DNA from 3 places in the Clostridium sp. HCS.1 genome. Region 3 is predicted to be linked to each of the others. Evidence: a T-box and tRNA genes for the amino acid it is inferred to sense, from the RefSeq annotation. Region 3 holds a T-box; the other regions hold tRNA genes.

Region 1 (3,273 bases), 880 kb from region 3:
TACAACTATGAAAGGTAGAAATTTAATCACAGGATTACCAGATGAAATTTCTATTACATCTAATGAAATTAATGAAGCATTAAAGGAATCTGTATCATTAATTGTAGAGAGTGTTAAATCAGTATTGGAAAAAACACCGCCTGAACTTGCTTCTGATATAATTGAAAGAGGAATTTTAATGACTGGTGGGGGTTCTTTATTATTCGGATTGGATAAATTAATAGAACTTGAAACTGGCGTAAATGTTGAAATTGCAAATAATTCTGTTGAAGCAGTGGCAGAAGGAACAGGTAAGGTTTTAGGATATTTAGATAAGTTAGATATTAATATAAATGATGAAGAAATCAGTTTAATTGAATAAATGTAATTTCTACATAATTTAAAAGGAGCTTAAAGAGCTCCCTTTTTATTTATATTAAATTCTATAGAGAGTAAGATGATATAATAGCATTTGATATTACTTTAGCCATTTCCATGATTAAATATAATCTAATGCTTCTACTAGTAAAAAATGCAGCACTGTCACTAGAATCTACGATACCTATTATTGAAATATCCCCAACCTCTGGTAGTGATTTTCCAACTCCCTTTCCTGGGTGAATTGGATAATCACGAATATGAATTTCACCTATAGAATTTTCTTCTCCTAGGCAAGCATCTATTCCGATAATTAGTGAGTTTGGATGAAGTTTATTAATATAATTTAATTTTTCTTCAATATTTAAAGCATGAATAGGAGATTGTAGTGTTCCGAAAACTGGTAATAGGAAGTTCTTTTCTATTAAAATGCTACCTACTAGTGGACCAAGGGAATCACCAATGCATTTATCTGTACCTACACAAATTATTACTGTATTTTCATTCATATATTTTTTTATTTTATTAGCAATCTCAATGAAGGAATTATGATCATCATAATGTACTTTATGCTTCACTAGAATTCACCCCCCGATTATACCAATATATGTTTAAGATAATAAAAATATAATTAAATGTATAAAAAAATATAAATAGGAGAGTAATTAAATGAAGGTGGTGAATTATATGAAAAAATTAATACTATACATATTTACTATTATATTAGGTGCAAGTATACCTATTTATTTTTTACTTATTTGGGAGCCGTTAAAAAGTGAAGAAGTTTTAAGTAATAATATTTTAAGCCAAGATACAAATGAATATGATATGAATACAAAGGAAAGTTTAGAGAATAATTCAATAGAAACAGAAACTATTTTATTAAAGGAAAGTAATTTTTCAAATAGTTTATTTAATTATTTAGATAATGATAGAAAAGAAAAGTTAAATGTAATTATGAAAAAATTATCAGTTTTAGATTTTATTAAAATTAACAACTATTTTTCAGATAAAGATAATAATGAAAAAATTAATAAAGGTGTAGAATTAGCTAAAAAAAGAATGCCTACATCTGACTATGAAATATTTAAAAATATATTAGAAAACTCTATAAATTCCAGTATTTTGGACTAAATTTAAATTTAATAAATAAAAATGCTAAAAATATAATTTTAAAAAGATATTAGCATTAAATAGGAGAAAATGAAAGAAAAATAGAATAAAATAGTTATAATTTCGTTTAATGAACAAATATTACACTTGAAATTAATAAATAATAAATATATACTAGTCATTGTCAGTCGAGCGAGTAAAATCAAATGACTGAAATTAATTAAATAAATTTTATGGGGGAGTTCCCGAGTGGCCAAAGGGGGCAGACTGTAAATCTGTTACGTTTCGTTTCGATGGTTCGAATCCGTCCTCCCCCACCATTAAATTTATTTGAATATGCTGGCATGGCTCAACGGTAGAGCAGCTGACTTGTAATCAGCAGGTTGTAGGTTCGATTCCTATTGCCAGCTCCATAAAATGGGGGAGTTCCCGAGTGGCCAAAGGGGGCAGACTGTAAATCTGTTACGTTTCGTTTCGATGGTTCGAATCCGTCCTCCCCCACCATTTTAATTTAATTTTTATATGGAAGCATAGCTCAGCTGGGAGAGCATCTGCCTTACAAGCAGAGGGTCACAGGTTCGATCCCTGTTGTTTCCACCATATATGCTGGCATGGCTCAACGGTAGAGCAGCTGACTTGTAATCAGCAGGTTGTAGGTTCGATTCCTATTGCCAGCTCCATAATAAGGGGGAGTTCCCGAGTGGCCAAAGGGGGCAGACTGTAAATCTGTTACGTTTCGTTTCGATGGTTCGAATCCGTCCTCCCCCACCACAAAGACAATGTTAGTATACCTTGTCTTTTTTTGCTTATAAATAAAAATTATAAGAAAATAAATGTTTTACAGAAAATATTGACTATTCATAGTAAGAGTGATATAATCTGAAAAGTAAAATTTGATATTAGTTCTTATCAAGAGAGGTGGAGGGATAGGGCCCTATGAAACCCGGCAACCTACTTCATGTATTTGAGTGTGGTGCCAATTCCAGCAATTTGATTTGCAAGATAAGAAAAGTTATGATTTTTAACATCTCTTCTTATCGAAGAGATTTTTTTATTATATAGCTAAATTTTTAGAATTAATATCAAAATATGAAAGGAGATATTAATATGAGAAGATTATTTACATCAGAGTCAGTTACAGAAGGACATCCAGATAAAATTTGTGACCAAATATCCGATGCTGTTTTAGATAGCATCTTAGCACAAGATCCTATGGCAAGAGTAGCCTGTGAAACAGCTGTTACTACAGGAATGGTTTTAGTTATGGGAGAAATATCAACTAATTGCTATGTTGATATTCCAAAGCTAGTAAGAGAAACTGTAAGAGAAATTGGATATGATAGAGCTAAATATGGATTTGACTGTGATACATGTTCAGTTTTAACATCTATTGATGAGCAATCAGGAGATATAGCAATGGGTGTTAATGAAGCCTTAGAATTTAGGGCAGGAGAAAAGGATGAAGTAGAAGCTGTTGGAGCTGGAGACCAAGGTATGATGTTTGGTTTTGCAACTAATGAAACAGAAGAATTTATGCCATTACCAATAGCTATGGCTCACAGGTTATCAAGAAGATTATCTGAAGTTAGAAAAGATGGTACTTTATCATATTTAAGACCAGACGGAAAAACTCAAGTTACTGTTGAATATGATGATAATAAAGTAATAAGAATAGACGCCATTGTAATATCAACACAACACAGCGAAGAAGTTACTCAAGAGCAAATTAGAAATGACTTAATGGAGCATGTAATAAAAGCTGTAGTTCCAGCTGAATTATTAGATGATAAAACAAAATATTAT
Region 2 (3,273 bases), 450 kb from region 3:
TAGTACTGTAGGGATTAATTTTTTATTAATTACACCTATAAGAGAATCTATAATTGGTCTATGTGAAAACATAGCAAAATGTCCTTCAAGAAAGTTTTCTATTTCACCAATATCTTCATTAGGGAGCATATCTACTAATATTTCAACATTTTTATTATTAAGTAAGGCTTTTGATGCATGACCAGATAATTGAAGTATTGGAGGACCAGAAATACCGTAGTCTGTAAATAGTATTTCTCCAAATTCTTTTCTTATGGCTTCTCCATTTACTAATAAGGTAGCATAGCCATCAAATTTTACTCCTGATATTGATTTTAAATAAGGATTATCTAATTTTAACTGAACTATGCCAGGAATAGTTTTCACAATTGTATGTCCTAGAGATTTAGATAAATTATATCCTGAACCATCAGAGCCAGTTTTAATAGCAGATTTTCCTCCACAGGCTAAAACTAATTTATTACATGTGAATAACTTTTTATCTTCATTACTTGTGGATAATTTAAAAACTTTTCCCTTGTGGATATCTTTCACTTTACAATCTGTGTATAAAGGTATATCTCTATCCTCAATTGCAAATCTTAATATATCCACTACTGAAGAGGCTTGAAGAGATTTAGGATACATTTTTCCGTTTTTTAACTCTACAATAGGAAGGCCAATAGATAAAAAGAAGTTTTCTGTATCACTAACTCCAAAGCTAGATAAAGTTTTAGAAAAAAATCCTGAATTTTCACTATGGTATGAAAGGAAGGGAAATGAAATTGTTCTATTAGAAATATTACAACGACCATTTCCTGTAGTTAATATTTTTTTCCCAATCCTATCAGTTCCTTCTATTATTGCTACATCTAAACCAAAATCTTTTGCTGTAATTGCAGCCATTAATCCTGATGCGCCTCCACCTATTATAATTAAATCATGATGAATCATAATAAACTCCTTAATATATTTTATTTTATTTAAATATTATACTAATAGAATTATAATATATTTATAAAGAATAATTAAGAAGTTTAATTTAGATAAACAGCAATAAATTTCTAGGTTTTAAGCGGTTTTATTAGTATGAATTTAAAAATTAAAAAAAAGTTGCGAAAAAGTGTTGACACTATATTAAAATTTATGTATTATAGTTAATGTGCTCGCCGACAGAACGGCAAGTACGTGCGACAAACAAAAAACTTATATGGCTCCTTGGTCAAGCGGTCAAGACACCACCCTTTCACGGTGGTAACAGGGGTTCGATTCCCCTAGGAGTCACCATTATGGAAGCATAGCTCAGCTGGGAGAGCATCTGCCTTACAAGCAGAGGGTCACAGGTTCGATCCCTGTTGTTTCCACCAAATAATGGCTCAGTAGCTCAGTTGGTTAGAGTGCCGGCCTGTCACGCCGGAGGTCGAGGGTTCGAGCCCCTTCTGAGTCGCCACTTTAAGTTTTAAAAAGCATATGGCTCCTTGGTCAAGCGGTTAAGACACCACCCTTTCACGGTGGTAACAGGGGTTCGATTCCCCTAGGAGTCACCATTTATGGAAGCATAGCTCAGCTGGGAGAGCATCTGCCTTACAAGCAGAGGGTCACAGGTTCGATCCCTGTTGTTTCCACCAATAATGGCTCAGTAGCTCAGTTGGTTAGAGTGCCGGCCTGTCACGCCGGAGGTCGAGGGTTCGAGCCCCTTCTGAGTCGCCATTTTAAACTTAAGATAAAATATGCTGGCATGGCTCAACGGTAGAGCAGCTGACTTGTAATCAGCAGGTTGTAGGTTCGATTCCTATTGCCAGCTCCAATCTAATATGGCTCCTTGGTCAAGCGGTTAAGACACCACCCTTTCACGGTGGTAACAGGGGTTCGATTCCCCTAGGAGTCACCATTATGGAAGCATAGCTCAGCTGGGAGAGCATCTGCCTTACAAGCAGAGGGTCACAGGTTCGATCCCTGTTGTTTCCACCAAATAATGGCTCAGTAGCTCAGTTGGTTAGAGTGCCGGCCTGTCACGCCGGAGGTCGAGGGTTCGAGCCCCTTCTGAGTCGCCAATTCAAACATAAGATAAACACGCTGGCATGGCTCAACGGTAGAGCAGCTGACTTGTAATCAGCAGGTTGTAGGTTCGATTCCTATTGCCAGCTCCAAAAGCTTTAGATATTCTAAAGCTTTTTTATTTTGTAAAGAATACTGAAATTAAATAAAAAGAGGAATTATTTCATTCAGTTTAAAAGAGAGAGAATCATTATGTTACGGCGACTTGGAGCCTGCGACGGAGCGCGGAATATAATGATTCTCTCTCTTCCTATCTTCTTTTTAGATTAAGCTGAATTCTTATATCTTCAGTATAGAACTTATAAAGTTTAAAGTTACCTAAAAGTCTTGAAGAAATTCTTTCAGTATAGGTTGTTCTTATATCAGATAAGCTTAAGTTTGTTGATATAATCATTTTCTTTTTTCTAAGTAATTTTTTATTTAATAAATTGAAAAATTCAGTTGTTGTGAAATCTGTTATTTGTTCTGCGCCTAAGTCATCTATAATTAATAAATCACAGTTTATTAATATATTTTCAAGTTCAGAATTATTTTCAAATTTTATTTCTCTTAAGGTTGCCATAAGTTCATCAACTGTTCTATAAATAACTAGGAATCCATCATCTAAAAGTTCTTTTGCAATACAACAACTTAAAAATGTCTTTCCTGTTCCTGAATCACCATAAAATAATAGATTATCATTTGTAGAGTTAAAGTTCGGAATATACTCTTCCCTAATGAATCTAAGTATATTCTCCATATTTTTTCTAGGAGAGAATCTATCATCTTCATTTAGCTTGTGACTAGAAAATAAGGATAAATTAAAGTTATTAAAATTATTAACTGAAAGTGTATCCTTTAAGGATGAGTTTTTATAATAAAGTTGAACTAATTTTTTTCTATAACAAGAACATCTATTTATACCTATATATCCTTCATCCTTACATTTTGGACATCTATAATGTAAGTTTAAGTAATCAGCATCATAGCCTTTTTCTACTAATGATTCAGTTTTTTTAACTCTTAGATCCGTTATCTCATCTTTAATTTTATTTAATGTAGCATCATCAATACCTTTTAAAATTGATAATGAAAGACCTAAGGATTTTTTTTGAAGTAAGTTATCTAACTCTAGTATTTCTGGATTCTGTTCTTCAATAGTTTTACGCCTTTTTATTAAATTTTTTTCTTCTTCAGCTCTAATTTTTTCATAAATTAAAGCTAACTCTTTTTCATATCCTTTAATCATCAGTATCC
Region 3 (3,273 bases):
TTTCTGGTATGGCATTTCCTGATCAATTAATTGAAATTAGAGCAGTAGCACATATTAATTAACTTTCTTAATAACTAATAAAAAGGCGTCTAAGCGCCTTTTTATCTTTAATATATTAATTGTAAAATGTTATATTCTTACTATCTTATCTTTCTTTGTTAGCTATTTCTAAAATTAATCTATTTTTTAATTCAGAAACTGGAATTGCTCCTTCTTCTCCATTCTTTCTGCTTCTTACAGAAACTTCATTGTTAGCAGCTTCCTTTTCACCAACAACTAGGATATAAGGAATTCTTTCAAGTCTAGCTTCTCTAATTTTATAACCTATCTTTTCAGCTCTGTAATCTCCGTTTACTCTTATTCCTGCATTTTTAAAATCTTTAACTATTGATTCAGCATAGTCATTGTATTTATCAGAAATAGGTAATACTATTGCTTGAGTTGGTGATAACCAAGTTGGGAATGCACCAGCATATTTTTCAATAAGCATAGCTAAAGTTCTTTCATAACATCCAATTGAAGATCTGTGAACTATATATGGACGTTTCTTATTTCCATCTTTATCTATATAAGTCATATCAAATCTTTCTGCAAGAGCGAAGTCGATTTGGATAGTTATTATTGTATCTTCTTTTCCATGAACATTCTTGAATTGAATATCAAGCTTTGGTCCATAGAATGCAGCTTCTCCTTCAGCTTCAACATAATCAATTTCAAGGTGATCTAAGATACCCTTCATTAATATTTGAGTTTCTTCCCAAGCTTCTGGATTGTTTATATATTTTTCAGTATTGTTTGGATCCCATTTGGAGAATCTATATGAAATATCTCCATCAATACCTAAAGTACTCATTATGTGTTTTATTAACTCAAGAGAACCCTTAAATTCTTCTTCCACTTGGTCTGGTCTACAAACTATATGTCCATCAGCTAAAGTGAATTGTCTAACTCTTATTAAACCATGCATTTCACCTGATGCTTCATTTCTAAATAAAGTAGAAGTTTCAGAATATCTTATAGGTAATTCTCTATAAGAGTGTTGTTCAGCATTATAAATAGTATATTGGAATGGGCAAGTCATTGGTCTTAAAGCCATAACTTCAGTATCCTTTTCTTCATCTCCTAAAACAAACATACCATCTTTGTAGTGATCCCAGTGCCCAGAAACCTTATATAAATCACTTTTAGCCATATAAGGAGTCTTTGTAAATACATAGCCTCTCTTTTCTTCTTCATCTTCAACCCATCTTTGAAGCAATTGAACTATTTTAGCACCCTTTGGCATTAATAATGGTAATCCTTGACCTACTTTTTCATCAGTAGTGAATAGTTTAAGTTCTCTTCCTAATTTATTGTGATCTCTCTTTTTAGCTTCTTCTAAAGCTTCTAAATGAGCATCTAAATCTGATTTCTTTAAGAATGCAGTTCCATAAATTCTTGAAAGCATCTTATTCTTTTCGTCACCCTTCCAGTAAGCACCAGCACTTCTAAGAAGTTTAACAGCTTTAACTGGTTTTAATGACATTAAGTGAGGTCCAGCACATAAATCAACGAAGTCTCCCATTTTGTAGAAGGAAATAACTTCATCTTCTCCTAAATCATTTATTAGTTCAACCTTATATGGCTCCTTAGCATCTTCCATTAATTTTAAAGCTTCAGCTCTTGGTAATTCAAATCTTTCTATTGAAGGATTTTCTTTTATTATTTTTCTCATTTCATCTTCAATCTTAACTAAATCTTCAGCAGAGAAAGAATTTTCTACATCAAAGTCATAGTAGAAACCATCATTAATTGCTGGTCCAATGGCTAATTTTGCTTCTGGATATAATCTCTTAACAGCATAAGCTAATACGTGAGATATACTGTGTCTTACAGCATCTTTACCTTCTTGAGAATCAAATGTACAGATTGCAAGATCTGAATCTTCATTTACAGTATAACGTAAATCTACAACCTTCCCATTAACTATTCCACAGCAAGCATTTCTAGCTAAACCTTCACTTATTGCTTTAGCTATATCAAGTACTGAAATACCAGCTTCAAATTCTTTTACAGATCCATCTTTTAAAGTAATTTTAATCATTTCTTATATTCTCCCTTCGTATTTTAAAAATAAAAAAACTCCCATCCCTTCAATAATAGAAGGGACGAGAGTGATAAAATTCTATATTTCCCGCGGTTCCACCCTTAATTGCCTAAATATATAAGTAGGCCTCTTAAGATATCGTAACGTGATATTGACGGGCTTTATTAGAGCCGCTCAGAGGTGGTCTTCAACTAAATTCAAATAAGATAATTTCACCAAGCATATCTCTCTCTGGAAATGAAAAGTAGTTTACTCTTCTCTTCAACGCATTAAATATTTATTATTTATTATAATTATTTAATATATTAATGTCAACATAAAGAAATATTATTTTAGAAAAATATGATATTTCTTTTAATAAATTGAATATAAAATAATATTTTAGCTAATATTAATATTATGGTAAAGACGTTCTAGTTCTATTTCTTCAAGTATATTATAGGAGTATAGTTTACCACCCATTAAGTTTGTAATTATTTCTCTTTTAGAATAACCTTCTTTATAAAGCTTTAAATTTTTCACTAACTTTTTTAATGAAGAATTTGTTATTTCTAAAAGACTATAAAGCTCTTTAGCTGTATAGTAATCCTTTGGTAAAAGCTTAAAAAGCTTTTTTTGCATTTCAAGCTTATATTTAATGTCGGTTTCTATGCAGTTATGGGGTCCATTTTTACCTCTATGATGGTAGTTACAAAGATATTTATAGTTTATATTAATATCGTAACCGCCTTCGTGCTTATGAACTATATGATGTATATCTGCTTTAGCCCCACAAATTTCACAGTGGTACAAAGTCATGCCTCCTTTATATAACTTTATATCTCTTTACATATATTATATAATTATTTTGAAGAATAATCTAGATTATTAAGAATTTTATAAAAATTAACATATTATGAATAAAATGAATTTTTTTGAATTCAAAGTGTTTAAAGTTACTTTTTTATAATCCGAAAATTTACTTGAAAATGAGTTAAAATATACTATATAATATATTCATAGTATATTTTATTTCGAAATTGAAAGAAAGGTGATACTGTGAGGCATAATTATGATTCTTTTGATTATTGGGAAGAGTTAATTAATGAAAATAAAACTATAAGAGGTCATATGTTTATGGATAGGCTTCCAGATAATAAGAGTATATATATTCATAGCTTAATATTTTCAAAAAATAATGGTCTTAG

The links. The T-box of region 3 lies ahead of thrS (threonine--tRNA ligase). A T-box ahead of a tRNA ligase gene usually reads a tRNA of that ligase, here a tRNA-Thr.
Region 1: it has a tRNA-Thr gene. The T-box ahead of thrS (threonine--tRNA ligase) is inferred to sense a tRNA for this amino acid. The anticodon was not compared.
Region 2: it has a tRNA-Thr gene. The T-box ahead of thrS (threonine--tRNA ligase) is inferred to sense a tRNA for this amino acid. The anticodon was not compared.

The regions. Positions count from the first base shown of each region.
Region 1 is NZ_CP170704.1:3,324,911-3,328,183, reverse strand. Features, by position in the region: gene mreB (rod shape-determining protein MreB) at 1-361, shown strand, start outside; gene yyaC (spore protease YyaC) at 423-935, opposite strand; gene ACFYH6_RS15930 (hypothetical protein) at 1,045-1,491, shown strand; tRNA gene ACFYH6_RS15925 (tRNA-Tyr) at 1,706-1,790, shown strand; tRNA gene ACFYH6_RS15920 (tRNA-Thr) at 1,809-1,883, shown strand; tRNA gene ACFYH6_RS15915 (tRNA-Tyr) at 1,890-1,974, shown strand; tRNA gene ACFYH6_RS15910 (tRNA-Val) at 1,995-2,070, shown strand; tRNA gene ACFYH6_RS15905 (tRNA-Thr) at 2,076-2,150, shown strand; tRNA gene ACFYH6_RS15900 (tRNA-Tyr) at 2,157-2,241, shown strand; SAM riboswitch class I at 2,374-2,479, shown strand; gene metK (methionine adenosyltransferase) at 2,578-3,273, shown strand, end outside.
Region 2 is NZ_CP170704.1:3,752,506-3,755,778, reverse strand. Features, by position in the region: gene ACFYH6_RS18105 (NAD(P)/FAD-dependent oxidoreductase) at 1-933, opposite strand, end outside; tRNA gene ACFYH6_RS18100 (tRNA-Glu) at 1,192-1,266, shown strand; tRNA gene ACFYH6_RS18095 (tRNA-Val) at 1,271-1,346, shown strand; tRNA gene ACFYH6_RS18090 (tRNA-Asp) at 1,353-1,429, shown strand; tRNA gene ACFYH6_RS18085 (tRNA-Glu) at 1,452-1,526, shown strand; tRNA gene ACFYH6_RS18080 (tRNA-Val) at 1,532-1,607, shown strand; tRNA gene ACFYH6_RS18075 (tRNA-Asp) at 1,613-1,689, shown strand; tRNA gene ACFYH6_RS18070 (tRNA-Thr) at 1,712-1,786, shown strand; tRNA gene ACFYH6_RS18065 (tRNA-Glu) at 1,796-1,870, shown strand; tRNA gene ACFYH6_RS18060 (tRNA-Val) at 1,875-1,950, shown strand; tRNA gene ACFYH6_RS18055 (tRNA-Asp) at 1,957-2,033, shown strand; tRNA gene ACFYH6_RS18050 (tRNA-Thr) at 2,055-2,129, shown strand; gene ACFYH6_RS18045 (ATP-binding protein) at 2,288-3,265, opposite strand; gene ACFYH6_RS18040 (DnaD domain protein) at 3,258-3,273, opposite strand, start outside.
Region 3 is NZ_CP170704.1:418,893-422,165, forward strand. Features, by position in the region: gene thrS (threonine--tRNA ligase) at 146-2,083, opposite strand; T-box leader at 2,141-2,360, opposite strand; gene ACFYH6_RS02120 (HNH endonuclease) at 2,468-2,878, opposite strand; gene ACFYH6_RS02125 (hypothetical protein) at 3,125-3,273, shown strand, end outside.